One region of the Uliginosibacterium sangjuense genome, then DNA from elsewhere that is predicted to be linked to it. Evidence: predicted binding sites of a transcription regulator. Region 1 holds the regulator's gene; each other region holds the start of a gene.
The links. The regulator FliA, encoded in region 1, starts transcription of late flagellar genes. The targets are predictions, from matches to a motif close to CTAAAGTTNNNNNNNNNNNNGCCGNTA.
Positions count from the first base shown of each region.

Region 2: a site for FliA is predicted at 3,558-3,584, ahead of NMB43_RS18380 (cyclic di-GMP phosphodiesterase). Genes of this name have one in related genera too.
Region 3: a site for FliA is predicted at 4,478-4,504, ahead of NMB43_RS10305 (SPM autocatalytic domain-containing protein). Genes of this name have one in related genera too.
Region 4: a site for FliA is predicted at 5,329-5,355, ahead of NMB43_RS06800 (flagellin N-terminal helical domain-containing protein). Genes of this name have one in related genera too.

Region 1 is NZ_CP101132.1:1,893,723-1,901,336, forward strand. It holds gene flhA (flagellar biosynthesis protein FlhA) at 1-230, shown strand, start outside; gene flhF (flagellar biosynthesis GTPase FlhF) at 233-1,759, shown strand; gene NMB43_RS08675 (MinD/ParA family ATP-binding protein) at 1,756-2,568, shown strand; gene NMB43_RS08680 (RNA polymerase sigma factor FliA) at 2,674-3,432, shown strand; gene NMB43_RS08685 (flagellar motor protein) at 3,454-4,203, shown strand; gene NMB43_RS08690 (ATP-binding protein) at 4,539-6,995, opposite strand; gene dctP (TRAP transporter substrate-binding protein DctP) at 6,992-7,614, opposite strand, start outside.
Region 2 is NZ_CP101132.1:3,962,563-3,970,176, forward strand. It holds gene rsxG (electron transport complex subunit RsxG) at 1-131, shown strand, start outside; gene NMB43_RS18355 (electron transport complex subunit E) at 128-832, shown strand; gene NMB43_RS18360 (RnfH family protein) at 846-1,130, shown strand; gene NMB43_RS18365 (Ig-like domain-containing protein) at 1,326-2,603, shown strand; gene NMB43_RS18370 (hypothetical protein) at 2,771-3,136, opposite strand; tRNA gene NMB43_RS18375 (tRNA-Phe) at 3,410-3,485, opposite strand; gene NMB43_RS18380 (cyclic di-GMP phosphodiesterase) at 3,592-4,920, shown strand; gene NMB43_RS18385 (ATP-binding protein) at 4,917-6,815, shown strand; gene NMB43_RS18390 (solute symporter family protein) at 6,818-7,614, opposite strand, start outside.
Region 3 is NZ_CP101132.1:2,215,719-2,223,332, reverse strand. It holds gene kduI (5-dehydro-4-deoxy-D-glucuronate isomerase) at 1-535, opposite strand, end outside; gene NMB43_RS10325 (DUF2950 domain-containing protein) at 660-1,601, opposite strand; gene NMB43_RS10320 (DUF3300 domain-containing protein) at 1,613-2,815, opposite strand; gene NMB43_RS10315 (HesA/MoeB/ThiF family protein) at 2,944-3,687, opposite strand; gene NMB43_RS10310 (AP2 domain-containing protein) at 3,813-4,310, opposite strand; gene NMB43_RS10305 (SPM autocatalytic domain-containing protein) at 4,549-5,559, shown strand; gene NMB43_RS10300 (protein kinase domain-containing protein) at 5,576-6,940, opposite strand; gene grpE (nucleotide exchange factor GrpE) at 7,090-7,614, shown strand, end outside.
Region 4 is NZ_CP101132.1:1,489,396-1,497,009, forward strand. It holds gene NMB43_RS06775 (pectate lyase) at 1-6, opposite strand, end outside; gene NMB43_RS06780 (amino acid ABC transporter substrate-binding protein) at 291-1,148, shown strand; gene NMB43_RS06785 (flagellin N-terminal helical domain-containing protein) at 1,314-2,150, opposite strand; gene NMB43_RS06790 (flagellin N-terminal helical domain-containing protein) at 2,336-3,166, opposite strand; gene NMB43_RS06795 (flagellin N-terminal helical domain-containing protein) at 3,351-4,199, opposite strand; gene NMB43_RS06800 (flagellin N-terminal helical domain-containing protein) at 4,403-5,248, opposite strand; gene NMB43_RS06805 (motility associated factor glycosyltransferase family protein) at 5,605-7,614, shown strand, end outside.

The sequences.
Region 1 (7,614 bases):
AGGGCGGCGCCATCGAACCCGGTCTGGCCGACGCATTGCTGCGCCAGACCGCAGCGTCCTCGCAGAAACAGGAAGACCTGGGCCTGCCCGCCGTGTTGCTGGTCCCGAACAATCTACGCTGGTTGCTGGCGCGCTTCTTGCGCCGGACGATCCCGAATCTGCGCGTCATCGCGCATTCTGAAGTGCCCGAAACGCGCACCATCCGCGTCACGGCCGTCGTTGGAGGTTAATCATGGTCAATGTCCGCAAGTATGTCGGCAAGACGGCCCGCGAGGCGCTCGCCCAGGTCAAGATGGAACTCGGGGCGGATGCCATCGTGCTATCCAACCGCGCGCTCGGCGACCAGGTGGAGATCGTCGCGATCCCCGCCGAACAGATGGGCGAGCTGTCGGCCACGGTGCGCCAGGCGCGCACGCCGGCGGCGCAAGCTGCCGCTCCGGCGGTCATGGCTGCCGCACCGGCAAATCCTGCCGCTCCGCAACGTCGGGCCGTCAGCGAGCATGACGACGACTACACCCTGACCCTGGGGCAGCACCTGGCCCGCGCGGCGCGCGAACACGCCACGCGCGACGGCGCCCAGGGCGGCCTGCGCAGCACGCGCAGCCAGCCTGCTGCGCACGCCGCCGCGCCGGCACAGGTGGTGCGCCCCTTCAACCCGCCGCGCGTCAATAGCTATGGCGAGCCGCTGGAGGCCGTCGCCGTGCCGCGCCAGTCGGCCCGCCCCGTCGAGCGGATGGTGGAGCAACACCTCCAGGCGCAAGACCCGGCGGCCGAGGCCAAGGTGCAGGCCCTGGAAGCCACCAATGCCCGTTTGATGGACGAGCTGGCCTCGATCAAGGGCCTGCTGGAACGCCAACTGGCCGGCTTCGCATGGAGCGAGATCACCCGCCAGGCTCCGGCGCGCACCCAGCTCATGAGCGAGCTGCTGGAGGTCGGCTTTTCGTCCCAGCTCACCCGCAGTCTGACCGAACAGCTGCGCCCCGAGGCCTCGCTGGACGAAGCCCGCAAGCATGTGCGCGACGCGCTGGCGCGCAACCTGCGCACCTTGTCCACCGACACCGACATCATCGACCGTGGTGGCGTCTACGCCCTGGTCGGCCCCACCGGCGTGGGCAAGACCACCACCACGGCCAAGCTCGCCGCGCGTTGCGTGGTGCGCCACGGTGCCGACAAGCTGGCCCTGATCACCACCGACGGTTACCGGATCGGCGCGCATGAGCAACTGCGCATTTATGGGCGCATCCTGGGCGTGCAGGTGTACGTGGTGAGGGATGCCTCCGATCTGCGTCAGACCCTGCAGGAACTACGCGGCAAGCACATGGTGCTGATCGACACCGTGGGCATGAGCCAGCGCGACCGCATGGTGGTCGAACAGGCCTCGATGCTCACCGCGGCCGGCAACATCAAGCGCCTGCTGGTGCTCAACGCCACCGCGCAGGGCAGCACGCTGGACGATGTGATGCGCGCCTACGAAGGGCAGGATCTCGCCGGCTGCGTGCTGAGCAAGGTCGACGAGGCCGCTTCGCTGGCTCCGGCGCTGGACGTGGCGATGCGCAACGAGTTGTCGGTGTTCTACATCGCCAACGGTCAGCGCGTGCCGGAAGATCTGCACCTGCCCAATCGCGCCTACCTGATCCATCGCGCGCTGCGCGAAATTGCCCAGGACTCGCCCTACAAGCTCGACCAGTCGGATGCCGGCCTGCTGATGGCCGGCACCACGCGCCCGGGACGCGCCGCTTCCGCCGGAGGCGCCCTGTGACGAACTGGAGTCATGACCAGGCCAGCGGCCTGCGTCGCTTGTTCCGCCAGGCCCCGCCCGAAGTCCTGTGCGTGGTGCCGTGCGGGGCGGGGGCCTTCACCTGGACGGCACGCCAGATCGTGCAGCGTGGTCGTGCCGGGCGGCGTGTGCTGGCCCTGGACGAGTCCGCCACCAGCGGCTCGCTGGCCGACAGCCTGGGTATCCAGGGCTGCCACGACCTGTTGCGGGCAGTGCGCGGTGAAGTGGAGTTGGTGCAATGCCTGGGCGAAATCTGCCCGGAGGTCTTCCTGAGTCCGGTAGCCCAGTTGCTGGGGGCACTGGAGGGCGAACGCATCCTCCTGCAGCGTGCGGCGGAGCGCCTGCGTGCCCTGCAGCCGATGACCGACGAATGGATCGTGCTGGCGCGTACCGCCGGCATGCAGGGCCTGTCGCCCCTGGCGCTGGCTGCGCCGCGCCTGCTGGTGGTGGTCGATGCCCATCCCAAGGCCATGACCGAGGCCTACGCCACGCTCAAGAGATGTGCCGCAGGTGCCGATACCTTGTCGGTCGGGCTGGCCTTGGCCGGCCCCGTCACGCCGGAAGGGCGCAGCCTGCTCAACAACCTGCAGGGGGCCGTGCTACGGCAACTGGGCGTGGTGATGCAACCGGTGCGCAGCGTCGGCGAGGCCTTCGGCATGCAGGCTGAGCCGGGCGCGCGCGAACTGTCGGAACTCTTCATCGACCGCCTGCTGCGCCTGTCGCGCGAGGCGGTCACTGCGCGGGCCTGGCGGGGCTTGGCGGGGTCTGATGGCCTGAAGCACGCGATTTGAGTGAAAATGCGGCACATGCTGGCTCTTTTCGGAGCCTTGCATGATGCGGATGGCGGGACAATGTGCTTCATGGCCGGACCGACAGGACGCTGACGAGAGACAAAGATGTACAACGCCGCCGGAACACTCGACAAAGACCAGTTGATCACGCGCTATGCGCCCCTGGTCAAGCGAATCGCCTACCACCTGATGGCCAAGCTGCCGGCCAGCGTGCAGGTGGAAGACATCATCCAGAACGGCATGCTGGGCCTGCTCGATGCGATCACGCGCTACGAGGAAGGCCTGGGTGCGCAGTTCGAGACTTACGCCGTGCAGCGCATCCGCGGCGCCATGCTCGACGGCCTGCGCGAGAACGACTGGTTGCCGCGCAGCCTGCGGCGCGAGATGCGCCGTATTGAAACAGCCGTCCATTCGCTCGAACAACAGCACGGACGCCAGCCGACCGAACGCGAGCTGGCCGAGTCGCTGGGCATGACGCTGGCCGATTACCAGAAGATGCTGCAGGAAGCGCGCGGCTACCAGCTCGTCTACTTCGAGGATTTCGGCGAGGACGACGAGGATGATTTCCTCGAACGCCACATGGTGGGCGAGAACAATGATCCGCTGGAACTGCTGCTCGATTCGGACATGCGCCACACCCTGGTGATGGCGATCGAGGATCTGCCGGAGCGCGAGAAGATGGTCATGGGTCTGTACTACGAAGAGGATCTGAACCTGCGCGAGATCGGCGAGGTCATGGGGGTATCTGAATCCCGCGTGTGCCAGTTGCACAGCCAGGCGATCGCGCGTCTGCGCTCGCGCATCGCCAGCGGACGTGAAAGCAGCCAGGCTGCCGGCAAGCGCGGCCGCCGCGCCGCAACCTGAGGCCGGACATCCCGCGACGCCATGGACCTGATCAGCATCGCCGGCCTCCTTCTCGGGATACTGGCCATCATCGTCGGGCAGGTGCTGGAGGGGGGGCACATCTCCTCGCTGATCCAGCCCACGGCCTTCCTGATCGTGATGGGGGGCACCATCGGTGCCGTCATGTTGCAGAGCCCCCTGGCCACCTTCAAGCGCGGCGTCACCATGATCGCCTGGGTATTCCAGCCGCCGCATCCGCCCTCGCGCGAGCTGATCGCGCAGATCGTGAGCTGGAGCAGCGCGGCGCGCAAGGAAGGCCTGCTGGCACTGGAGGCCAAGCTTGACCAGTTGCGCGACCCCTACATGCAGAAGGGTTTGCAGTTGCTGGTCGATGGCGTCGAACCGGACCGTATCCGCGAGGTGATGGAAGTCGAGATCTCGATCTGGGAGGCCGAGCTGAAGCAGGCCTCCAAGATCTGGGAGGCGGCGGGCGGCTATGCGCCCACCATCGGCATCCTGGGCGCGGTGATGGGCCTGATCCACGTGATGGAGAACCTGTCGGACCCGAGCAAGCTGGGCGCCGGCATTGCCGTGGCCTTCGTCGCCACGATCTACGGCGTGGGCTCGGCCAACCTCATCTTCCTGCCGGTGGCCAAGAAGCTGCAGGCCTGCATCATGCACCTCGTGGCGGTGCGCGAGATGGTGCTCGACGGCCTGGTCGGCATTGCCCATGGCGACAATCCCCGCATCATCGAGACGCGACTGCAGGGCTACCTGACCCACGGTCGCTGAGCGCGCCTGCCGCCCGGGGAAACCCGCGGGCCCGGCGTGCGATCACTCTTCCATGCTAGGGTCTGTTCACATTTACCGCGCCGGATTGCGTGGTTCGCTGCGGTCGTTCCAGCCAGGCGCCGCGAGGAAACCAAGGGTGGTGCCCTTGGCGACGAGCGCAACGCAGCTGGACGGCCGCAGCGAACCACCCGAAGGGCTGGGGGTGAATGGCACGCATCTCGGCGTTGCCGCTCCTAGCAAGGCTGACGGCATTGCGTTGTCGCGGCGCCTTGATCTGCGTGCCATTCACCGCCAGCGCAACCGGCGGAGTAATTGTGAACAGACCCTAGTACCTGCTATTGCTGCGACGGTGGCGCGTGCCCGACCGACATCGGCGCGGCCAGCCCGGCCAGCTCGTGGCCCGGTGCCACGCGCGGCAGACGCAGGATGAAGCAGGTGCCGGCGCCTTCCGCGCTGACGAGCTGGATGTGTCCGCCCAGAAGGTTGGTGACGATGTTGTAGACGATGTAGAGCCCCAGGCCCGTGCCGCCCTGGCCCAGGCGCGTGGTGAAGAAGGGGTCGAACACGCGGCCCTGGCGTTCGAGCGGGATGCCGCGCCCGTTGTCGGAGAGCATCAGCATGATCTCCTGCTCATTGAGGCGGGCGGCCGAAATCAGCAGGTCGCCGCGTTCCTCGTCCTCGTAGGCGTGCAGGGCGGCGTTGGAGACGAGGTTGGTGATCACCTGGTCCAGCGGGCCGGGGTAGCTGTCCATCTCCAGGTCGTCCGGGATGTCCAGGGTGATCGAGAGCTGCTGCTTGCGCAGCGTGGGCGCGAGCGCGGCGACCACCTCGCCGATCGTCTGGCGCAGGCCGAAGCGGCGGCGCTGGGCACTGGTCTGGTCGACCGCGACCTGCTTGAAGCTGGCGACCAGGGTGGCGGCGCGCTGGGTGTTGCGCTCGATGATCTGGCAGCCTTCGGCGCACTGGCCGAGGAAGGTCTCGAACAAGGACTTGCGCAACTGGCCGTCGGCAATGGCCTGCTGTACCTGGTTGACGTGATCGCGCAGTGAGGTGGTGGCCACCAGCGCATTGCCCAGGGGAGTGTTCAACTCGTGCGCCACGCCCGCCACCAGGTTGCCCAGCGATACCAGTTTCTCGTTCTGCACCAGTTGTTCCATGGCCTGCGAGAGCTGTTCGTTGGTCGCCTGCAATTCGGCCGTGCGCTGATGCACGCGTTGCTCCAGGCTCGCGTTGAGCTGGCGGATCTCGGACTCGGCCGCCTTCTGGGTCGTGATGTCCTTGGCCGTGCCGTGGTAGCCGAGGAAGCCGCCTTCCTGGTCGAACAGGGGGTCGCCATTGACCAGCAGGTGGGCGAGAGTGTTGCCGTCAGTCTGGAGTGCCACCTCAAGGTCGCGGAAGGGGCGCTGTGCCTCCTGGGTGGCGCGATGGGTGTCCCAGTCGCCGCTTTCGGGGCACATCCGCGGATTGTCCCAGGGGCGTTCGCCGACCCGCAGCAGGCCGGCTTCCATGAGTTCGGTGGCGCGGGTGCCGGAGAAGGAGACGAAGCGATGCTCGGCATCCTGGCGCCAGAACAGGTCGCTGGACATGTCGGACAGGGCGCGGAAACGGGCCTCGTTGGCGCGCAGCGCGAATTCGGCGCGATGGCGCTCGATCGCGCTGTGGCGCAGTTCGCGCAGGGCACCGGCGAGCTGGCCGAACTCGTTGCTGCCGACCTCGGGGATAGGGTGCTCGAAGTCGCCCGCCGAGAAGGCGCCCACCGTGCCCATCAAGCTGCTCAGGGGGTGGCGGATGGAGCGCGCGATGAGGGCGCCGAACAAGAAGGCCAGCGCCACGACGAGGGCGCCGACGAGGTAGATGGAGGCATTCAGGATGTGCAACTGGCGCCCGTGGCGCTGCCGCAGCTCTTCCTCGATGCGGGTGTAGCGCTTGTCCAGCGCGCCGGCCGCCTGGGCGATGGCGCGCTGACTGGCCTCGATCTTGCGCTCCATGATCTGGGCGCGGTTGGACGAGGCCCGTTGCAGGCTGCCCAGGCCGGAGATCATGGAATACACGCGCGACTCCAGCAGGCTCAGCGACTTGCGCTCCAGTTCGCCCGGCGCCAGCTCGCGCAGCACCGGTGCCAGCATCGCCACGCGTTCGAGCGAGGCACGCGTGGACAGGCTCACATTGGTCTCGCGGTTGGCGTAGTAGGCGTTCATCTTCAGCAGCGAATCGACGAAGGCATTGATCAGCGACAGCGAGGCCGGGTCGAGCAGTGACTTGCGCGGGTTCTGCGTGTTGCCGCCAATGACCAGGGCGAGCAGTTCAGCCGAGCGCTTGCTGGGTTCCAGCAGCTCGGTCTGGTAGATGAAGTCGATCTCCTTGTTGATCTGCTTGAGCTCGCGGTAGCCGCCCACGAATGTCTGCAGCGAGTTGCGCAGCACGCCCAGGCTCTCGGCGTAGTCGCTGCCGGCTTCCTCCATCTTGCTCAGATCGAGGAACAGCAGCGCGGTGGCCTGGTCGATCGAGCCTGTCAGGTCGTCGTTGGGCGCGCTCAGGTACTCGCGGATGCTCGCCTGTAGGCGCGCCGTCTCGGTCACGAAATGGCGCAGCTCGCGTTGCTCGGCATTGAGCCTTTCGATGGCGTTGAAGTAGCGGTCGCGCAGCACCCCGCCAGCGACGTTGAGCAGCAGCAGGAGCAGCAGGCCCCCTACGTTGAGCAGCACCAGGTAGCGCAGGCGCTGGTGGATGGGGGTGCGATCCAGCCATTGATGCAGGCGGTCGGTGATCTGGCGGGGGAGTGGCAGCTTCATTGCACGGCGCGGATGCGCTTGATGAGGTCCTGCTGGCGGGGGTCGGACGCAAAGCGGGCGTAGATGGCCTGGGCGGCCTGCTGCAGCCGGGCCAGCTCGGCCGGCGGCAACTCGTTGAAGCGCACGCCCGCGAGCTTGAGCGAGGCCTCGACCCGCTCCTCGCGTTGTTGCCACATGTCGCGCATCACCGTCACCGAGGCGCGTGCGCTCGCGCGCAACGCGGCCTGGTCCGCCGGGCTGAGCGACTTCCAGGTCTCGCGCGAAATGACCAGCACATCGGGCTGGATGAAGTGGCGAGTCAGGGTGTAGTACGGCGCGGCGCGGTAGTGCTCGCTGCTGCCATAGGACGGCAGATTGTTCTCGGCCGCCTCCACGATGCGGTTGTTGAGCGCACGCCCGGTCTGCGCATAGGGCAGGGCGATCGGCTTGGCGAGCAGGGCGGTGAAGTAGGCGGTCGCCATGGTGGAAGGCTGGACGCGCATGTTCAGGTTGCGGAAGTCATCCAGCCGTTCGATGGGCTTGCGCGCGCTATAGACGTTGCGCACGCCCGCGTCATAGAAGGCGAGGCCGATCAGGCCGCTGGGCTCCAGCGAATCGAGAATCTCCTGGCCGATGGGGC
Region 2 (7,614 bases), 2.1 Mb from region 1:
TATTCGACCAGTTCGCCGGCGCCACCATCACCCCGCGCGCCGTCGTCGGCGCGGTGAAGCAGGGCCTGGATTTCTTTGCCCACAACCGCCAAGCCCTGCTGGACAGCAGCACTGAAGGAGCCCCGCAATGAGCAAGGACACCCCCACCGTCACCAGCCCCGACGCGCGCGCCATCATGCGCGACGGCCTGTGGGACAACAATGTCGTGCTGGGCCAGATGCTGGGCATGTGCCCCACCATGGCGGTCACCAGTTCTGCCACCAATGGCCTGGGCATGGGCCTGGCCACCCTGGTCGTGCTGGCCTTGTCCAACGCGCTGATCTCCAGCCTGCGCAACTGGGTCAGCCCGACCGTGCGCATCCCCATCTTCATCGCCCTGATCGCCGGGCTGGTCACCCTGGTGGACATGTGCCTCAACGCCTGGATGCACGATCTCTACAAGGTGCTGGGCATCTTCATCGCGCTGATCGTGGTGAACTGCGCGGTGCTCGGCCGCGCCGAAGCCTTCGCCTCGCGCAATCCGGTGCTCTCCTCCACGCTGGACGGCATTGCCATGGGCCTGGGCTTCACCGTCGCCCTGGTCATCATGGGCGGCATCCGCGAGATTCTCGGTGCCGGCACCCTGTTCGCCAACGCCCACCTGCTGCTGGGCGAGCACTTCGCCTTCCTGGAAATGCGCATCCTGCCGGAGACCGCGAGCACGCTGTTCATGATCCTGCCCCCCGGCGGCTTCCTCACCGTCGGCCTGCTGATCGCCGCCCGCCGCCGTATCCAGGCCTGGTTCGAAGCCGTCCCCGCCCCCGCGCCGGCCAGCGGCGCCCACGCCCACTGAAGGAGGGCGCGCCATGCAGATCGCCGTCGCCTACGCCAACAGCTTCAAGAAATACTGGCTCAAACTCGAAGTGCCGGACGACTGCACCGTCGCCCAGGGTCTCGAACAGTCCGGCATTCTCACCACCTGCCCCGAAATCCAACTCGAAAAGCAGAAGGTCGGCATCTTCGGCAAGGTGGTCAAGCTCGACGCCCCGCTCAAGCCCGGCGACCGTATCGAGATCTACCGCGCCATCATCTGCGATCCCAAGAAAGTCCCGCGCCGCAATCAGGGGGATGACGAGGACGAGGACGATTGATCCGGACGCCCGGCCTTCAGCTACGGTCTCTTGCCCGAAATCGGCATGGAAGACCGCCGCGCGGACGGATGGCAGCAACACGCGCCAAATCACCGAATTCAATAAATTCACCAATCCGTGATTCATTGCGCAGCAATATGCACACGGAGCGCGTAGCCTCGAATCGCTATGAACTGTGCATATAGGAGAAGCGCGATGAACGCCTTCCGGAAAGGCCGTGCGGCTCTGTGGATTCTTTGCCTGGCCCTGTTCTCCTGCGGAGGCGGTGGTGGAGGCGGCGATGGCAGCAGCAGCCCCAGCAATACCCCGAGCAGCAGCAACCTGGCACCCGTGGCCAATGCCGGCCAGCCCCAGAATGCCGTCAACGGCGGCACCGTCACGCTCGACGCCAGCGCCAGCGCCGACGCCAACGGCGACGCCCTGCAGTACCTGTGGACCACGGTCAGCAAGCCGGCTGGCAGCACCGCCACCCTGTCCAGCAGCACCGCACTCCGCCCCAGCTTCGTGGCCGACCTGCCCGGCAGCTACGTCTACATGCTCATCGTCAGCGACGGCCGCCTGAGCAGCAGTGCAACCGTCACCATCACCGTCGTCAGCCCGCAGACCAACGTGGCCCCGGTGGCGAATGCCGGCAGCATCCAGGGCGTTCTGGTCGGCAGCAGCGTCACCCTGGACGGCAGCGCCAGCTCTGATGCCAATGGCGACACGCTCAGCTACACCTGGTCCCTGCTCAACAGGCCGCTGAACAGCAACGCCAGTCTGTCCAGCACCCAGGTTGCCAAACCCGTTTTCACCGCCGATCTAGCCGGCACCTATGTCGCCCAGTTGATCGTCAGCGATGGCAGCCTGAGCAGCGCGCCGGTGACGGTGAACATCACCGCCGTCGCACCGGACAGCACCGCCCCGGTGGCTACGCCTGACAGCGCCACCAGCTACCAGGCAGCGCTCACCGGCATCGACGTCGTCGCCAACGACAGCGACGACTCCGGGCTCACGCCCAGCCTGACCGGCCAGCTCAGCAATCCGAGCAATGGCAGCTTCATCGCCAACGCCGGGAAGATTGACTTCACGCCCACCACCGGCTTCACCGGCACGGCCAGCGTCAGCTACGAAATCCAGGACGCCAGCGGCAACAAGGCCTGGGGCCAGCTCACGGTCACCGTCAAGCTTCCGCTCGTAGTCACCCACGCGCAGGTTTCGGCGCAGGGCAGCAACGTGGTCGCCCTGACGGTGAATGTCAGCAAGGATGCGCAGGTCAACTGCACCTACCGGCTGGCCACGGCCCCCGCCCCCAGCCTGGCCGATGTGCAGAACGGCAACGTCTGCGCCGCCAGCAGCACAGGTACCGCCCTCTTCCTGTTCGGCGGCTTCAGCCCCGGCACCGCGTACGTGTTCTACGTGCTGGCGCGTGGCAATGACGGGAGCGACTGGCAGAGCAGCATCACCACCCTGCCCATCACCATGCCGAACTGAGCGCCGAACGCCTGCTGATGCAATAGGCGTAGTTCATCACAGCACCCCCGCCAGTTGCGCGGGGGATGAATGGCCCGCGGATCAAGGCAGCACAGGCTGCAGTGCTGGCAGCGGGCCGTCACGAGGACGGCATCAGCCTCCTGTCAGCGCGCGACCCGGCACCTGCATCAAGCCTCGGGCGTAGGGGCGAAGCCGTAGTACGAGCCGTATGCCGAGGGCGCAGGTGCATAGGCGGCAATCTTGATTGCATCCGCCAGCGTCACCTTGTCGGTAAACCCATCGACGCCACCTGCGCCCAGCCAGCGCTGTTCGACCTCCTGCTCACTCAGGCCCGCGATGTCGAGGTTGCGGTCCAGGCGTTCGGTGCGGAATTCGAAGGCGCTGTCATGCGCGATGAACAAAGTGTGGGCACACGCCGTGATGCGCGTCTCGTCATCGGGGTCAGCGCCCATGACGCGCGTGCCGCAAAAAGGGCAATGCACCGGCGTGTAGTAGAAGGTCTTGAGTTCGGTGCGCTGGATAGTGTGATTCATGTGCTCTTCCTTGCTGAAGTGAATGGCGTGCTGTGCTGGCCATTGCGGGGAGTCTCATCGAGCAGCGGAAGCATCCGACGGCGCGCTCTGACGGGGGAAGCCCGTCTCGGACGCGACAGCAATCGCTGGACAACTGAAACCGGTGACGGGTGGAGTCGGGCCGAGAGGCCAGGCATGCGAGGCGACCAAACCGCCAGAAAATGAGACAGGCAGCCGGTCAGCGAAAAGAAGAAGGCCCATCCTTGCGGATGGGCCTTCTGTCTTGGAATCCTGTGGTGGCCTGGGGCGGAATCGAACCACCGACACGCGGATTTTCAATCCGCTGCTCTACCAACTGAGCTACCAGGCCGGGAAAGACCAGCATTATAGCAGAGACTTTCAGGGTTAGCCAAACCCGCTTCTGTCGTTAGGTCCGGCACCCCTCAAATCACGGCGCGGGCGGCCGTAAACCACTGATGGCGCAGCCCCGCGCCTGCCGCCTGAGCCCCTTCATGAACCCGGAAAGCACTGACCATTTCGTCCTGCCGGAGCAGCTTTGCATCGGTCTGTACATCTTCATCGACCTGCCCTGGTTCAGTCACCCCTTCAGTTTCAACCAGTTCAAGATCAAGTCGGCCGATCAGATCGCGACGCTGCGCGGGCTGGGCGTCAAACGCTTCCGCTACGACCCGGCACGCAGCGATCTGCCGGCGCAGGCCCTGGGGAGCAGCGGAGGCGGTGAAGTCGAGGCTCAGGCCGAGCCGGTGCCGGCGGCGCCCACCCCGCAGGATCCGCAGGCAGCGGCGGCACAGGCCCGGGCGCGCCACCTGCGGGCGCGCCAGGAGCGCATCGGTCACGTGGAAAAGGCCTTCGCCAAGGCCGCCGCGATCATGCGCAACATCAACCGCAACCTGGTGTCGCGGCCGGCTGACTGCATCGCCGAGGTGAGCGAACTGGTGCACCAGATGACCAGCGCCTTCCTCGACGCACCGGAGGTCACGCTGCATGTGATGGGCGAGAAGGCGGGCGGCGAGGACGCCTACTTCCATGGGCTCAACTGTTCGGTGCTGTCGATGATGCTGGCCAAGGGCCTGGGCATGGCCCGCGAGGACTGCCGCCTGTTGGGCCTGGGCGCCTTGTTCCACGACATCGGTCTGATGGACATTCCGGACAAGGTGTTGAAGAAGACGGGCGACTTCACGCATGCCGAGATCGAACTGCGCAAGATGCACTGCGAGTACGGGCTGCGCATCGCCAAGAAGGTGGGCCTGCCCGAAGCCGCGCAGTTCGTGATCTACCAGCACCATGAGCTGGTCGACGGCAGTGGTTATCCGCGCGGGCTCAAGGGCAGTGCGATCCATCAGTTGGCGCGCATCGTGGGGCTGGTCAATCACTACGACAACCTGTGCAATCCGGTGGACGTGAGCAAGGCGCTGACGCCGCACGAAGCGCTGTCGCTGATGTTTGCCAAGATGCGCGACAAGTTCGACGGCCAGGCGCTGCAGTTGATGATCCGCTCGCTGGGTGTGTATCCGCCGGGCAGCATCGTGAAGCTGTCGAACGAGGCGCTGGCGGTGGTGCAGTCGGTCAACCCGGAAAAACCCTTGCGGCCCTGGGTGGTGGTGTACGACGAGGCCATCCCGAAGGAAGAGGCGCTGATGGTCGACCTGGAACAGGAACCGGAACTGCACATCGCCAAGGCGATCCGCCCCAACCTGCTGCCAGCAGCAGTCTATGAATATCTCAGCCCGCGCAAGCGGGTGACCTACTACTTCGATGCCGACGCGCGCGGGGGGCAGCCGTGAGCAGTCCCGAGTCGCTGCTGCTGGGTCAGGCCAGCGAGATCCTGCTGCTGGTCGACGCCACCAGCCTGGAGATCCGCGCGGCCAGCCCGGCCGCGCTGGCGGAGCTGGGCTACACCCAGGACGCGCTGCTGGGACGGCCGATCACCGACATCGAATGCGCCCTGTCCGATGTGTTCTTCTGGGAGGACGTGCGCCAGGGCGGCAACCCCAAGGTCGACTGGATCGAGGGCCTGTACCAGCGCGCGGACGGCAGCACGCTGGCGGTCAGCAAGCGGGTACGCCGGATCGACGAAGGGGCCGGCTGGCTGGTGGTGAGCGCACACGGCATCGAAGGCGAGAAACGCGCCGAGGAAGAGCTGGCGCACATGACCTCGCAACTGCGCGCGACGCTCGAGGCCACGGTGGATGGCATCCTGCTGCTCGACCGGCACGGCCGCATCGCCAACATGAACCGGCGCTTTGCCGAACTGTGGCGGGTGCCGCAGGATATCCTGGTCGAACACGAGGATCGTCTGCTCAAGCAGTTCCTGATCTCCCGCCTCGCGCCAGATGATCCCTTTGCCGAACACTTGTCGCGGATAGCCTCCGACAGCGAGAGCGAAAACTTCGACACCCTCTACCTCGCCGACGGGCGCGTGTTCGAGTGCAAGTCGCGCCCGGCCCGCCATGCCGAACAAGTCATCGGCCGCGTGTTCTCCTTCACCGACGTGACCGAACGCCACGCCGCCGAACAGGCGATGATTGCCGCACGCGACGCCGCCACTGCGGCCAGCCGTGCCAAGGGCGATTTTCTCGCCATGATGTCGCACGAGATACGCACCCCCATGAACGGCATCCTGGGCGTCGCGGAACTGCTGGGCGACACGCCGCTGAACCCGGAGCAGGCCGACTATGTGCGCACCATGCGCTCCTCCTGCGAAGCCTTGCTGGGCATCATCAACGACATCCTCGATTACTCGAAGATCGAGGCGCGCAAGCTCGAACTCGAATGCGTGAGCTTCAGTCTGCCCGCCATGCTGGATGACATCGGCAAGTTGTTCAGGGTGCGCACGCGCGAACAGGGGCTCGGCTACGACTGCCTGATCGGCAGCAGCGTACCGGCGGAGCTGATGGGCGACCCGGTGCGCCTGCGCCAGATCCTGGTCAACCTGGTCGGCAACGCGATCAAATTCACCGAGCGCGGCAGCATCGAGATCACGGTGCGCGAACTCGGCCGTGAGGAAGACCGGGTGCGGCTGCGCTTCGGCGTGCGCGACAGCGGCATCGGCATCCCGGCCGACAAGCTGGAACACATCTTCACCCCCTTCGAGCAGGCCGACATGTCGACCACGCGGCGCTTCGGCGGCACCGGCCTGGGGCTGTCCATCTGCCGCATGCTCACCGAGCGGATGGGCGGCGAGATCGGCGTCGACAGCAGTGCCGGGAAAGGCTCCGAGTTCTGGTTCAGCATTCCGCTGCGCATGTGCCAGGACAGCCAGGCCACGCCAGCCCAGTCCGCCACACCGACGGTCAGCCTGGCGCCGCAGACGCGGGTGCTGGTGGTGGAGGACAACCCGGTCAACCTGATGGTCATCACGCGCCTGCTGTCCAAGCTGGGAGTCAGCACGCCCAGCACCGCGCACACCGGCATCGAAGCCCTGCAGGCGCACGAAGGTGGCAGCTTCGACCTCATTCTCATGGATACCCGCATGCCGGAGATGGATGGCCTCGTCGCCACGCGCCGCCTGCGCGAGCAAGGCATCAAGACCTACATCATCGGGGTCAGCGCCGATGCCTCGCTGGACGACCGCAGCAGTGCGCTGGCCACCGGCATGGACGACTACCTCACCAAACCGGTCTCGCTGGAAGCCTTGAACCGCGCGCTGACGCTCTGGCAGACACGGGCAAGCGGCTGAGTTCAGCCCTCGCTGCGGATGCCCGTCACGCGGCGCAGGCGGAAGCGCTCCCAGCTCGCCTGGGTGTGCGTGTCGGGCCGCCACAGGGACACCAGCCACACCGCCAGGAAACCGAGCGGGATAGACACCAGCCCGGGGTTCATCAGAGGGAAAGGCGGCGCCTGCCAGCCCATGTTGGGCGACAGCAGGATCAGCAGGCCGGCGCTGCCGGTACCCACCACCATGCCGGCCACCACCCCGGCCGTGCTGCAGCGCCGCCAGTACAGCGACAGCAACAACGCCGGCAGATTGCTGGAGGCTGCCACCGCAAAGGCCAGCCCGACCCAGTGCGCCACGTTGTGATGACGCCCGCCCAGCGACAAGAGCACCGCCACCACGCCCGCCACCACCACCACCACGCGATGTACCCGACGCTCGCCGCGTCCGCTGCCGGCCCCGCCGTGCACGCCCCAGGCGTAGGCGTCGTGCGCCACCGCATCAGCCGCCGACAACAACAGGCCCGACACCACCGCAACAATGGTGGTCAGCGCCACCGCTGCGGTCAGCGCCAGCAACAATTGCCCGCTGGTGGTATGTGGGCCGCCGCCCAAGTGCTGCGCCAGCAAGGGTACGGCCAGGTTGGCCCCGGGGTCGAAGGCCAGCACCGTCGCCGGCCCCAGGTAGGCGGCGGCGGCCAGCCCCAGCACGATGGTCAGCAGGTAGAACAGCATGATGATGCTCATGGCATAGGTTACGGACTGCCGCGCCTCGCCCGGCGTGGGCACGGCGAAGAAGCGCATCAGGATGTGCGGCAACCCGG
Region 3 (7,614 bases), 320 kb from region 1:
GTGCGGTGGTCGGCACGATGTACTGGTAGATCGTGCGCTCGTTCGAGGTCTCGGCGGCGCCACGCTCCAGCGGCACAGCCTTGTCGATGGCGATGTGCTTGGTTTCGTGGCGCTGATGGGCTGGTGTGGACACCAGGTAGAACTTGGCCGGCGTGGCCGCTTCGGCCGATTCGAACTCCACCAAGGCCGAACCCATGGCGATGTAGAGACCGTCCTTCGGAGCCATGTCGTAACGCTGGCCATCCACGGTGATGATTCCCCTGCCCGCTCCGACATTGATGACGCCCAGTTCGCGCCGTTCCAGGAAGGGCTTGCCGGCCGCTGAGGGCGGTTCGGTCTGTGTGGGCAGCGCGAGCTTCTTTGACACCGGGGCCGCACCACCGACCACCATGCGCTCGAAATGGGAGTAATTGAGGTTCAGTTCATCCGCCACGAACAGTTGGCTGAACAGGTAACGCTGGCGCAGTTGTTCGTTGGACGCCCCGATCATGGAATCGGGGGCGGTCGCATAGTAGGTCTTGCGATAGATGCTCATCGGGCGGCTCTCCGGAAGGGGGCGGGCCCGACGCGAATGCGTCGGGCTGGTTCGGACCGGGTTGTGCAGCGCGGCCACTCCTCTTTTTATAGTCGGCGCAAGCGCCGCGGGCGTGGCCGTGCAATCAGTTTTCGCTTGCCGCCTTCCAGCCTTTGCCAGGGTCAAACAGGCGAATGCCCGTGGCCTGCTTTGCGGTGCCGGGGCCAAGATCGCGCTCGTAGACCACGCCATCCTGGTTCACGATGAAGCTCTTGACGCCGGATACACCGTAGGAGACAGGCCAGGCCAGCACGGCGAAACCGCCGATCTGCCGCCCGTTAACCACATAGTCCCGCGCACCACCACGGGCCGCCCGGCCCTGCCCCGGCAACATGCGGTAGTGATAGCCGAAGTAGGCGCTGTCTTCGCCGGTGTAACCCTGGCGTGCAGCCCTGGCCACCAGCGGACCCAGGGGGCTCGGGGGCTCGCCGGCGAGGGCCGGCCAGTAGAGGCCATCGCGCCGGCCTTCGCTGCTCTCGAAGCGGCCGGCGTACTGCCCTGCCCTGTTGGCGGCCGCATCGCGCAGGAAGAACTCGTCCTGGGCCAGTACCACCTGGCGGAGCACCGCGATCGTGGTCAGCTCATTGCGGCCAATGCGCCGGTTGAGGCTTTCCTCGAGACCTGCCTCGATGTCGAACTGCCAGCCCGCCTGGGTCTGGCGCAGCGGCAAGGAGAAAGGGTAGCGGTTGGGGCCGACTACCAGGGTTCGACCATTGGCGCCCAGTTTCTCGAACTCGTGCGCCTGCTCGTAGGCCGCGACGAAACGTTTCCAGGCGGCCTGGTCCTGCGTCGGGTCGCCGCTGAGGATCATTTCATGGCTGCGCCCGCCCAATACCTCCAGGATTCGCGTGGCGTCCTGCGTCTTGAGTGCGCTGACAAAGGCTTCTGCCGCCGCTTCGGGGCTGGGGAAGAACTTGCCCTCCGGCGCAATCGACCACGCTGGCATGGCTACGCCCAGGCACAGGCCCAGGGGCAACAGACGACGGAGCACGTGTTTCAGGATGGATTGCTTCATGAAGTTACCCATTCGATGATTCCTCAACGACGGCCGCCGCGCGCGCCGCCCCCCGAAAAGGACCGTCCCCCCGCCGCGCCACCACCCGAGACGGAGCGGCTGGTGCTGCCACGCGAACTGTAGTCACGCGTGCGGCTCCCGCTGTCCATGCCGGAGAAGGCTGAGCCACGGTCGGCCGTGCCGGCCTGTGGACTGCGATCGATTCCCCCGCCCGCCCGGTCCTGCACGCCGCCACGATCACCCGCCCGATCTGTCGTGCCGGTACGCCCGGCATCCCGACTGCGATCGAGTTGGCCAGCCGTGGCGCCGCCGCGGTCGAAGTTCTGCCCCAGATCCTGACGACCTGTCTCGGCGCGCCCGCGAAACTCTTCACGCGCCTGCGTGTTGCGCGCCTGGCCGGAGCGCTCGCCATACTGCTTGCGCGCCCCTTCGCTGTTGTAGGGCACGCCGCGACGGTTCTCGGCGTTGTGCGACCAGGAGCGATCGCCCCCGTTGATCTGGTTGTTGTGATTGACGCGGTTGAAGTTGTTGACGTTGATGTTGACGTCGCCCCGTCCCCAGTTGCAGCCGCCCCACAGCCAACTGCCCACGGCCACGCCGACGGCGAAGGAAAAGAAGGCCGCCCCCGGCACGTAACCGGGCGGATACCAGTAATACGGCGGTGGCGCTGGGTACCACCAGGTGCCATAGACCACGGTCGGGTCGTAGGTCGGCACGTAGACCACCTGCGGATCGGCTGCCTCGACCTTGATGATGGTCTGGCCCCCTTCATTGGCGGTACTGACCGTCTGCTCCTTGCTGCTCTGCAGCGACCCGGCCTGCTTCGCCTTGGCACGCAGGCTCTGCACCGTGTCCATGACCTGCTTCTGCTGGCCCAGGAAGGCGTCTCCGAGACGCTGCGTCCATTCCAGCTTCTCGTTCATCATGGTCAGCACATTGGGGAAAGCCGTCAGCGATTTGACCGAGGGGTCCCATTTCTGGGCGTCCATCGCGGTTTCGAGCGCCTTTCCTTCGACTTTGGGATTGGCCTTGCGCCAGCGGGCCGCCTCCACCACGTCCAGTGGATAGGTCGATGCCATCAGAATCTGCGCCAGCAGCGCATCCGGGTGAAGGGCAATCGGCGCCAGCAGCTCATCCAGTTCCTGCTGCGAGAACACCTTGCCAGGCGCGGTCTCGCCACTGGCACTGGGGGCAGGTGGCGTCTGCGCCTGGGCCACGGGAAGCATCCATCCACTGCCCGATGCGAGGGAGGACGCAACCAGAAGGGACAACAATCGGGCACACCGCTTTGCCATCTGCGTCTCCACGGAAGGGTAAGAAACAGACTGTAGCAAATGCGCGTACAGAAGAGTGATCAGCCGCAAGCCTTGCAGGCCGTATCGCGCCCGTATCGCACGCTGCGTATCTGCATGCTCAGCCCGTCGATGAGCAGCAGGCGCCCGGTGAGTACTTCACCGCAGTCGGCAATGAGCTTGAGCGTCTCTGCCGCCTGCAGGCTGCCCACCAGGCCGGTCAGGGGGGCGAACACGCCAGTCACGGCGCAACGTAGTTCCTCCACCTCATCCCCTTCCGGGAAGAGGCAGTGGTAGCAAGGGTTGCCAGGCTCACGCAGGTCGAACACCGACACCTGCCCGTCGAAACGGATGGCGGCACCGGACACCAGGGGCTTGCGATGGCGCAGGCAGGCACGGTTCACCGCGTGCCGCGTGCTGAAGTTGTCGCTGCAGTCAAGCACCACATCGGCGGCCGCGATCTGTTCGTCCAGGGCTGCGCCCTCCAGGCGCTGGGCCAGCGCTTCGATGCGCAGCTCGGGGGTGAGTCGATTCAGGCTGCGCGCCGCAGATTCCACTTTGAGCATGCCGATCGCATCGGCGGTGTGGAGAATCTGCCGCTGAAGGTTGGTGGCGTCCACCGTGTCGCCGTCCGCCAGTACCAGGGTGCCGACACCGGCAGTGGCCAGGTAGGTGGCGGCTGGGCAGCCCAGTCCGCCGGCTCCGATGATGAGGACCTTGCTGTCGAGGATGGCCTGCTGCCCGGCAACGTCGATCTGCGGCAGCAGGATATGGCGGGAGTAGCGGAGGAGTTGCTGGTCGTCCATGCGCGCGTTTCCGGAAAGTCAGGTCCGGAGCTTAACGCGCAGCAAGGGTCGGGCGCGAATGAAAAAGGGGGCGAGCGGCGTCACCGCCGCCCACCCCACTCCACCTCGTCGAAAGCAGATCTGCCTTAGGCCGCGAGCTTGCGTGCCTCGCCCTCGGCGGACGCGCGCCGACGCGCCGGCTTGCGGCGTACGGCACCCGGATCAAATTGCCCGTCCAGGTGCTTGAGCGCATCCTTGCGCGCCTTGAGCGCAGCTTTGAAGGCGCCCTCCTCGCCATACTTCTTGACCGAGAACTTGACGCGCTTGCGGCGACCGTCCGGCAGTGGCCAGGAGGCCACCCAGAACCAGCGCTGCTTGTCCTCGGGAAGATCTCGCGTCTCCGAGGCGCAGTAGCGACAGACGCCGACCACGCCGGAGCGGTTGTTCTTCTTCACGATGTTGGAATACTCGCGCATGGAGAACGGCGGGTGTTTCGCGATCACCTCATCGCGGTAGCCCTTGGCTGCCGCAAAGGACTTCTGCTTGCCCCCATGCACGCCGTCAGAAAAATGCTTGCGGTAAATCACGCCGCGACGCTGGATTGTGACCAGCCACCCATGGGTACGGCTGACTTCGTTATCCACGCGACTGATCCCGTATGTGCTGCCTCGGCTCACGTCGTTCCTCCATTCATGATCGGGGTGTAGGGCGGCGATGGGAAGGTTTTCGGCCAGGCGCGCAGAAACTTTAGCCATCGCCCCCGCGATCTGCCAGACGGTTGCCGTCGAGGGCGCCGTCCCCCCGTCTGGTATTCAAGGTCCCCCTGTTGCGGCCGGTAATGAGGCATGACGGCCGGCGACGTACCGGTCGCGGAGAAACGCAATGAAAATCCTTGAATCGAACCTGCAGTCGCAGTCTGCTGCGCTGCAGTGGCAGTATCGGCGGCAGGAAAGCAGCTTTCAAATCGAGCTTCGCCTGCCGGAACCCCCGGTGGTCGAGCCGCAGGACAGCACGCCGGTCACCCTCTCGGCCGAAGCGCTGGTGCTGGAGCCGGATGAGTCAGGACACGCCCTGGACACCCGCCTGCAGATCCTGGTCTCGGTAGTCGAGATGCTGACCGGGCGCAAGGTGCGCTTCTTCCAGGAAAGCGATGTCCGCCCCGTCGAAACAGGCGCTCACGGACAGGGTCAGACGGCGCCCTCCGCTGCCGGCACGGCCACCGCTGCGGCCGAGCCTGAATTCAGCTTGCGCGTTGAGACACGCTCGATTCGAGAGGAGGCGGAGTTCGCGCGCTACCAAGCCAGTGGCTCAGTGCGCACGGCGGATGGACGCCAGATTGATTTCGCGTTGGAACTGGAGATGGCGCGCTACGAGTACGAGGAAAGCAGCATGGTCCTGGAGGCTGGCAACGCCCGTCCGAAAGACCCGCTGGTCCTGAACCTGGGCGCGGATCGCGTGCGTTTGCTGGACGAGCGCTTCAGCTTCGATCTGCTGGCGGATGGCACGGAGTCGTCCCTGGCACGTCTGGGCAGCGGCAGCTTCTTTCTGGCGCTGGACCGCAACGCCAATGGCAGTATCGATTCCGGGCGAGAGCTCTTCGGTCCGCAGAGCGGCGATGGATTTTCCGATCTCGCTGCGCTGGACGAGGACGGCAATGGCTGGATCGACGAGGGCGATTCAGGCTTTGCGCAACTGCGATTGTGGCGACCGGATGAAAGCCTGCAGACCCTGGCAGAGGCCGGCGTGGGCGCGCTGGCCTTGGATCACAGGGCGACCCCTTACAGCCTGAAGACCCCTCAGGGGGAGGTGGCCGGACAGATCCGTAGCAGCGGCTTGTACCTGAATGAAAACGGCAGCGCCGGGACGCTGCAGCAGATTGACCTGATGGCCTGAGCAGCGGCGCTGCCGCTCAGTCGTCCACCAACTGCAGGGTCATGCCGACCGAAGTCACGTTGAGCGCTGCGGTTGCCTTTTCGCCGCTGGCAGCCAGCGTCTTCTCGGCCTTGCTGAGACGCTGCACCATCGCCGTGACAAGGCGTGCGCGCATGTGATCACGGCATTCTTCCGACGCAAGATCCAGCGCGGCGGGCGAGATTTCGAGGTAGCGCGTAGGCGACAAGCTGACCACGGTGCACTGCTGCTTGTGGTCGATCTCGTCGAGATAGGCGGTTTCACCGAAGGAGTCGCCCGGGCCCAGTTTCATGACCCGCTTGCCGTCCATCGACAGTTCCACCTCACCTTCCAGCACGATGCCGAAACGCTGGTCGGTGCTGCCTTCCTTGATGATCTGGGTCTGCAGATCGACCACCCGCCAGGCCGAGAAACGCACCACTTCCCAGATCTCGATGTCGTCAAACTCGGTGAAGAACGGCAGGCGGCGGATCTGCGCGAAACGCGAACTGTCCGGAACCCGAGCGTTCTCGTCCATGATCTTGTAGCGCACCGCAGACAAGTCCTTGGCGAACTCGGCGCCGTTCTTGTAGCGCGAGTACAGATCCTTCTCCAGGGCCTTGCGGATCACCGAATCCATCTGCTCCGGCACGTCCGGGTTGAGCTGGCTGGCCGAGGGCGGATCGGCATTGATGATCTTGTAGACGAGCTGGGCCGGGTTCTTCGCGCGGAACGGCAGGCGCCCGGTCAGCAGATGAAACAGCACGACCCCCAGCGAGTAGAGATCGGTCTTCTGGTTCAGCGGGTAGCTCTTGATCTGCTCTGGCGACATATAGGCCGGCGAGCCCACGCCCATGATGAAGGTCGAGTCGCGGTCGCTTTTCTTGTGGACGTTCAGCGCTAGACCAAAATCGGTGATTTTGACGTTGTCGTTCTCGTCGATCAGGATGTTCGCCGGCTTGATGTCGCGGTGCACGATGCCCTGGCGATAGGCGTAGTCCAGCGCCATCGCGCACTTGAATACGATGCTCACCGCGCGATGGATGGGCAGCATCTTCTCAAAGCTACAGAAGTCCTCCAGCGTCGTGCCGGGGAAATACTCCATCACGATGTAGGCCTGCTCCTCCTCGATCACGGCCTCGTGAATCTTGATGATGTTCGGGTGTTCGAGCTTCTTGGCGACGGACTCTTCGGCCCGCAGAAGCTTGAGAAGCCGGCGGTTCCACTTGGCCTCGTCCTTGCCCTTGTCCTTGAAGGAGATGTGCTTGACGGCAACAGGCTGCGGAAAGAAGGGATTCTCGGCGAGGTATACGGTCGCAGTGGCGCCCCGTCCGACCTCCCGGACCAGCCTGTATTTGCCAATTTTCTCTGGAATGCTGGACATGGCTGCCCTCGAAAGCCCCGACCGACTATGCAGTTTCAATAGTAACCGCTGAACTTGGGGCGTGCGCACAAAAAACTCGGCTTTCGCCTCTTGATATGGACAAAAGCGTCCCCAAGTGCGGTCCAGTGTTTTATCAGGGAGTGTGACTCATGCAGGACAGCACCGGACTGCCGGAACAAGAACCCGCCCAGGAAAATGGACAGACGGCCAGTGCCGCGACGCAGGCGGAAAACCATACCGACACCATCCCCAGCCTCGAAGAGCAGTTGCGCCAGATCGAGCTGAAGGCCGAGGAGCACCACGATGCCTGGCTGCGCGCCAAGGCCGAGACGGAGAACGTACGCCGCCGTGCCCAGGACGATGTTGCCAAGGCGGCCAAGTTTGCTATTGAGAAGTTCGCCGGCGAGTTGCTGTTGGTGAAGGACAGTCTCGAACAGACCCTGGCGGTCGAGGGGGCCACGCCGGAAGCCATCCGTGAGGGCGTAGACCTGACGCTCAAGAACCTCGTCAAGGCTTTCGAAAAGAGCGGCATCGAAGAAATCAACCCGGTCGGCGAGAAGTTCGATCCGCACAAGCACCAGGCGATCAGTCAAATCCCCTCCGAACACCCCGCCAACACGGTCGCCCAGGTGTTCCAGAAGGGCTACCTGCTCGAAGGCCGCGTGCTGCGCCCT
Region 4 (7,614 bases), 400 kb from region 1:
GTTCATTCTTGTCTCCTGATTGTTTATTGGCTGATAGCCCCCGGTGTGACGGGGGTGGCATCGCGCCTGCATCCTTCTCGTGGCCGAGTCGGGGCCGGCGGGATGACCTGACAACACTGGCCGAGCATGTGATCCGAGTCAAGGCGCAGCGCAGCGTTGGGAGACGTGTGGTGGTGGGGAATGATCTGGCGCATGGCGCCCGGCGCTGACGAATGGGCCGCACCTGCCCCCTTCAGCGAGGGCACACATATACTTCCGCCACCCTCCGACTCCAGAAGAGACCCTTGCCCATGATCCGCTCCGCCTTGCTGTGCCTTGCTTGCCTGCTCATCCCCGCGATGGCGCATGCAGCTCCTCCGTCGGACGTTCTCGGGCGCATCAAGCAGGGCAAGAGCATCACCGTCGCCTACCGCACCGATGCCGCACCGTTCTCGTCCCTCGACGACAAGCAGCAGCCCGCCGGCTACAGCATCGACCTGTGCCGCAGCGTCGCCGGCTCCATTGGTGAGCAGTTGGGCGTGGGCAGCCTGCGTATCAAGTGGTTGCCAGTCAGCGCGCAGAGTCGTTTCGACGCAATCGCCAAGGGGCAGGCCGACATCGAATGCGGCGCCAGCTCGGTCACCTTGTCGCGCATGAAGCAGGTCAACTTCTCCAGCTACACCTTCATCGACGGGGTAGGCGTGCTGGTCAAGAGCAGTTCCGGCATGAAGCGCTTCGCGGAACTCGGCGGCAAGAAGATCGGCGTGGTCAGCGGCACCACCAACGAACGCTCGCTCGACCATGCGCTCAAGCGCAGCGCGTTGGCGGCCACTGTCGTAGTCGTCAAGTCGCGTGACGAGGGCTTCGCGCAACTGGAGCGCGGCGAGCTCGACGCCTTCGTGGGTGACCAGTTGTTGTTGCTGGGCCTGGCCGCCAAGGCGAAGGACCCGCAAGCCCTCAGCATGCTGGGCGACACCCTCGCGATCGAACCCTATGCGCTGGTCCTGCCGCGCAATGACGACAGTTTCCGTCTTGCCGTCAATACTGCACTGGCGCGCATCTACCGCAATGGCACCATCACCGAGATCTTCAACCAGTGGTTCGGCATGCTCGGCAAGCCGGGGATGATGGTGGAGATGAGCTATTCGCTGGGGGCGATTCCTGAATGAGCGGAGCGCGCTGTAGGCGACGCATGTTCAAGTGAGGGAACTCGCGGCAGGATTACGCCGTTGTCATGACGATGCCCAGATGCGACAAAGCCCCGGTCTCCCGGGGCTTTGTCGTTGAACCAGAGGCATCTGATGCTGCCTCGCGCTACGCGGCGTAAGCCTCGCTCAGCGCAGCAGGCTCAGCACCTGTTGCGGGCCGGCGTTGGCTTGCGCCAGCATGGCCGTGCCAGCTTGTTGCAGGATCTGCGCGCGCGACAGGTTGGCGGTTTCCGATGCGAAGTCGGCATCCACCACGCGACCACGTGCGGCCGACTGGTTCTCCACCGCGATCTGCAGCGAGGAGATCACCGCCTGGGTGCGGTTCAGCGCGGCGCCGAAGCGGGCGCGTGCGGTGGTGATCGTGTTGATCGCACTGTCCAGGGAAGTGATGGCCGCGGCAGCCAGGGACGCCATCGTGATGTCGATGCTGGTCGAGTCGATGGCAATGGCGGTGGCGGAGGAGCGCAGATCGACGGTGGACACGGTGATCTGATCGTTGCTCGTGGTGCCCGCACCCACTTGGAACGTAAAGGTGTTGGCGGACGAATTCAGCAGGGCGACGTTGTTGAACTTGGTGGCTTCGCCCAGGCGCGTGATTTCGCTCGACAGCGCGGCGAACTCCACCTGCAGGTTGCTGCGGTCGCCGGAGTTCAGCGTGCCGTTGGCAGCTTGCACGGCCAGCTCGCGCATGCGCTGCAGGTTGTCCGAAATCTGTGCGGCACCACCGTCGGCGACCTGCATCAGCGAGATCGCGTCGTTGGCGTTACGGATCGCGACGTTGAAACCCTTGACCTGCGCATTGATGCGCTCGGAGATGGCCAAGCCGGCCGCGTCGTCCTTGGCGCTGTTGATGCGCAGGCCCGAGGACAGGCGCTGCAGCGAGGTGGCCAGGCTGTTCTGCGAGCCGGTCAGGTTGCGTTGAGCGTTGAGCGACTCAACGTTCGTGTTGATGGTCATGGCCATTTTTTTGGCTCCTTCATATCGTTGCGTTTCACACTTCGGGTCGAGCGTTTCGGCCCTGCTGAGTGAGATCACTCATGGAGAGAGTTACGGACGGATCGTCGTATTTCTTGAGGCCGAAGAGACGAGCGGCATCAAGTAAAAAGGGGCGCCACGCGCCCCTTTTTACTTGATGCGAATACTGACGCTCAGCGCAGCAGGCTCAGCACCTGTTGCGGGCCGGCGTTGGCTTGCGCCAGCATGGCCGTGCCAGCTTGTTGCAGGATCTGCGCGCGCGACAGGTTGGCGGTTTCCGAGGCGAAGTCGGCATCCACCACGCGACCACGTGCGGCCGACTGGTTCTCCACCGCGATCTGCAGCGAGGAGATCACCGCCTGGGTGCGGTTGAGCGCGGCGCCGAAACGGGCGCGCGCCGTGGTGATCGTGTTGATGGCCGAATCCAGCGAGGTAATGGCGCCCAGCGCGGTCGATGCCATGGTGATATCGACAGCACCGCTGTTCAGGCCTAGCGTCGACTCACGCAGATCGGTCGTGGATACGGTGATCTGGTCGTTGCTCGTGGTGCCGGCTCCGACCTGGAAGGTGAAGGCCGACGCGGCGGAGTTCAGCAGGTCGACGTTGTTGAACTTGGTGGCTTGCGAGAGGCGGCCGATTTCAGCCGACAGCGCGACGAATTCCACCTGCAGGTTGGCGCGGTCGCCGGAGTTCAGCGTGCCGTTGGAGGCCTGCACGGCCAGCTCGCGCATGCGCTGCAGGTTGTCCGAAATCTGTGCGGCACCACCGTCGGCGACCTGCATCAGCGAGATCGCGTCGTTGGCGTTGCGGATCGCGACGTTGAAGCCCTTCACTTGCGCATTGATGCGCTCGGAGATGGCGAGGCCGGCCGCGTCGTCTTTGGCGCTGTTGATGCGCAGGCCCGAGGACAGGCGTTGCAGCGAGGTCGCCAGGCTGTTCTGCGAGCCGGTCAGGTTGCGTTGCGCGTTGAGAGACTCAACGTTGGTGTTGATGGTCATGGCCATTTTTTTGGCTCCTTCAAGTCGTTGCGTTTCACACTTGGGCCGTGTTTGTGCGGCCTGTCAGAGCAAGTTCAGCTCATGTGAGAACTAACGGTCGTGGCGAGGGTTTCTTGAGCGATTTCATGTGCTTGAACGAAAAAAAGGCGCCAGTGGCGCCTCTTTCTCTTGATGCTAAATGAATAACTTTTTAGCGCAGCAGGCTCAGCACCTGTTGCGGGCCGGCGTTGGCTTGCGCCAGCATGGCCGTGCCAGCTTGTTGCAGGATCTGCGCGCGCGACAGGTTGGCGGTTTCCGATGCGAAGTCGGCATCCACTACGCGACCACGTGCGGCCGACTGGTTCTCCACCGCGATCTGCAGCGAGGAGATCACCGCCTGGGTGCGGTTGAGCGCAGCACCGAAGCCGGCGCGCGCGGTGGTGATCGTGTTGATCGCGGCGTCCAGCGCGGTCAGTGCGGTCTGGGCACCGGCGCCGGTCGAGTCGGCGAGGTTCAGGTAACTCGCGATCGTAGTGTCGGTATGCACGCCCAGCGCGGAGGCGCGCAGGTTGGAGGTGTTCACCGTGATCTGGTCGTTGGCCGTGGTGCCGGCACCGACCTGGAAGGTGAAAGCGGTCGAAGCATTGGCCAGGGCCAGGTTATTGAACTTGGTGGCTTGCGACAGGCGTTCGATTTCCGACGACAGGGCCGCGAATTCCACTTGCAGGTTGCCGCGGTCGCCCGAGTTCAGCGTGCCGTTGGCGGCCTGCACGGCCAGCTCGCGCATGCGTTGCAGGTTGTCGGTGATCTGCTGGGCGCCACCGTCGGCGACCTGCATCAGCGAGATCGCGTCGTTGGCGTTGCGGATCGCGACGTTGAAGCCCTTCACCTGCGCGTTGATGCGCTCGGAGATGGCGAGGCCGGCCGCGTCGTCCTTGGCGCTGTTGATGCGCAGACCCGAGGACAGGCGTTGCAGCGAGGTGGCGAGGCTGTTTTGCGAACTGTTGAGATTACGCTGGGCATTCAGCGATTCAACGTTGGTGTTGATGGTCATGGCCATTTCGGGCTCCTTTGATTCATGTGCGTTTCCCACTCCGGGAGGCCTTGCAGGTCGCCCGTCAGAGTCTTTGACTCATGCTCAGAATGACGTCATCCGCACGCAATTCTTTAGGCCTAGGCTCTTGTTATTTCACAAATTATCTTGGGCCGGATCAAAAGAAACGGGGCCGCGCGGGCCCCGTTTGCGTGGTGCGTCCGACAGCGTCAGCGCAGCAGGCTCAACACCTGTTGCGGGCCGGCGTTGGCTTGCGCCAGCATGGCTGTGCCAGCCTGTTGCAGGATCTGCGCGCGCGACAGGTTGGCGGTTTCCGAGGCGAAGTCGGCATCCACCACGCGACCACGTGCGGCCGACTGGTTCTCCACCGCGATCTGCAGCGAGGAGATCACCGCCTGGGTGCGGTTGAGTGCGGCGCCGAAACCGGCGCGCGCGGTGGTGATCGTGTTGATCGCCGCGTCCAGGTTGGTGATCGCGGCCAGCGCGTTGGAGGCGGTGGAGCCGCTCAGCACGATGGTGCCGGAGTCGATGCCCAGGCCGCCGGCCGAGGTGGCGGCGCGCAGGTTCACCGTGTTGACCGTGATCTGGTCATTGGTCGTGGTGCCGGCACCCACCTGGAAGGTGAAGCTGCTCGAAGCGGAGATCAGGGCCAGGTTGTTGAACTTGGTGGCTTGCGAGAGGCGATCGATTTCGGAGCCCAGCGCAGCGAATTCCACTTGCAGGTTGGCACGGTCGCCGGAGTTCAGCGTGCCGTTGGCGGCCTGCACCGCCAGCTCGCGCATGCGCTGCAGGTTGTCGGAAATCTGTGCTGCTCCGCCGTCTGCAACCTGCATCAGCGAGATCGCGTCGTTGGCGTTGCGGATCGCGACGTTGAAGCCCTTCACCTGCGCGTTGATGCGCTCGGAGATGGCCAGGCCCGCCGCGTCGTCCTTGGCGCTGTTGATGCGCAGGCCTGAGGACAGGCGCTGCAGCGAGGTCGCCAGGCTGTTCTGCGAACCACTGAGATTGCGTTGCGCGTTGAGTGACTCAACGTTGGTGTTGATGGTCATGGCCATGGTGCAACTCCTAGTTATGTGCGTTTCTCACTTCCGATCGTCTTTCGATCGTCGGGAGCGTTTCCAAGTCTTGCAAGCACTTACGGATGCCGGGTTCAAAACTTTAATTTGAGGGGTTTTCCCCCTGCATTTCCGTGCTTGGTTCCATCTACGGTTCCGCTAACGCCACCTGAAGGGTTACTCCGGCTGCTTGGCGCCGACTGGTCGAATTGAGCCTGGTTTTGCGCCTATCTATGGCATTGCCCGACTTGCTCCGGGGGCTAACATCGGGTCAACTGCGCGAGAACCCTGGACGGGCGAAGTGATGGCGTAACGCGCCGAGCCTGGACGATCGCGGCCGGACAACGAGGAAAACGATGGACAAGAGCATGCTGCCGCCGGACTGGACTCCCCTGCAGGAGGCCTACACGCAGAAGCTGATGGCGACCTATCAGGCCAACCTGTACTTCTTCAAGGAGAAGTTCCCGGAGGTGTTCCGGCGCGTGATGGAGCGCGACATCAAGGCGCCCTTCGAAGTCGGCCCCGGCGGCGAGGTCACGATCTTCAGCGGCAAGTACAAGGGGGACGAGCGCGACTACGTCGACCTTGGCAAGATGCTTTACCGGATCTTTGAAGACCCGGCGAGCCGCCCGCGCATCCGGGTCGACACGGGCTTCATCGAAGACCCGCGTGCCGCGGCACCCCACCTGGACAATCCGCACTTCTACCGCAAGGTCGAGCCGCAGTACCGCATGGAGCTGATCCAGCGCTTCATCGACATGACGCCCGGGCCGGGCGATCGGCTCGACTCGCCGGACTTCGGCGACCACAAGGTTCCGATCGCGGTGGTGTTCGGCAGTGGCTATGGCTGGCACCTGGACCGCCTGGTGGACGACTGGGAGATCCGCCATCTCTTGATTGCTGACACCGATGTCGAGCGCCTGAACCTCTCGCTGTATTTCGTCGACTACGTGTCCCTGCACGCGCGCTTTGCACGCAAGGGCTTCTACTTCACGGTCGCGCTGGAGGAAGACCCCGACGCGCTGGCCAACGACCTGCGGGTGATGCTCTATCACCTGTGGCCGCCGTACTTCATGCAGGGCGCGGCGATCTTCTTCCATGACTACGACTCGACGCGCGTGCACGACTTGTGGAACAACCTCAAGCGCAACCTGTGGACGATGTATCGCGGTTGGGGCTACCTCGATGACGAGGTCGTCGGCCTCAAGCACGCGCTGGAGAATGCGGTCGACCGCGTTCCGCTCTACACCCGCAAGCCCGACCTGCCCGAGGACGCGACCGCCTTCGTGATCGGCTCCGGTCCCTCGCTCGATGCCTTGCTGCCCTTCCTGCGTGAGCAGGCCGACCGCGCTGTCATCATCAGTTGCGGCAGTGCGATCACCGCTCTGGCCAATGCGGGAATCAAGCCGGACATCCACATCGAGGTGGAGCGGACCTTCGACACCTACGCGGTGCTGCGGGACACCAGTGCGCGGGAGTTGCTGCGCGACATGCCGGTGGTGGCGCTCAACATCATGCACCCGGGCGTGTTCAGCCTGACCAGCAAGCCGCTGATGATCCTCAAGGATCTGGATGCCGGTTGCTCCCTGGCCGACTTCTACCGCGAGTACGCGCGCTTCCGCAGCAACCCGACCTGCACGAATGGCGGCGCAGACCTCGCCTTGCGCATGGGCTTCAAGCATGTGTACCTGCTCGGCGTGGACTATGGCTTCCGCGACGAGACCCAGCACCATGCCAAGGCCAGCATGTACTTCGACGAGAAGCAGGATGAATTCACCGATGCCCTCACGCGCATCGTCGAGCTGACCCATGCCGCCGCCCGTGGCGCGCGAGAGATCGATGCCAACTTCGGCGGCAAGGTTCTGTCGACCGACACCTTCATCCACTCGCGCGACGCGCTGCAGATGTCGATCAAGGAGTTCTCCGACGCCAAGGTCTACAACCTCAACGACGGCGCGGCCATCGAAGGGGCGATTGCGCAGCGCGTGGAAGAGGCCGTCGTGGTGGCCGGGCCGGGCGTGAAGCAGCGCAGCCTGGAGGCGATGCTGGGCGCCTTCACCACCGACTACGATGCAGACCCGTTCGCGCGCCTCGACTTCCTGCTGGTGCAGTTGAAGGCGGTGCGCGAGGACATCGAGCGCATCGTGAAGTCGAACGAACTGCAATGCCGCATGGATGTGTTCGACATGCTGTTCGACATCCATCACTACCTGTTCGCGCCAGACCATCAGGCGGCGCAGATCTTCCCCTTGCTGCGCGGTTCGATGCTGCACATGGGGCGCTTCTTCTTTGACTGCGTGGGCATGTTCAAGAGCGAGGAGAAGGCGGTCGAGTTCGCCCGCTTCGGCTTCGACCTGATCCTGCGC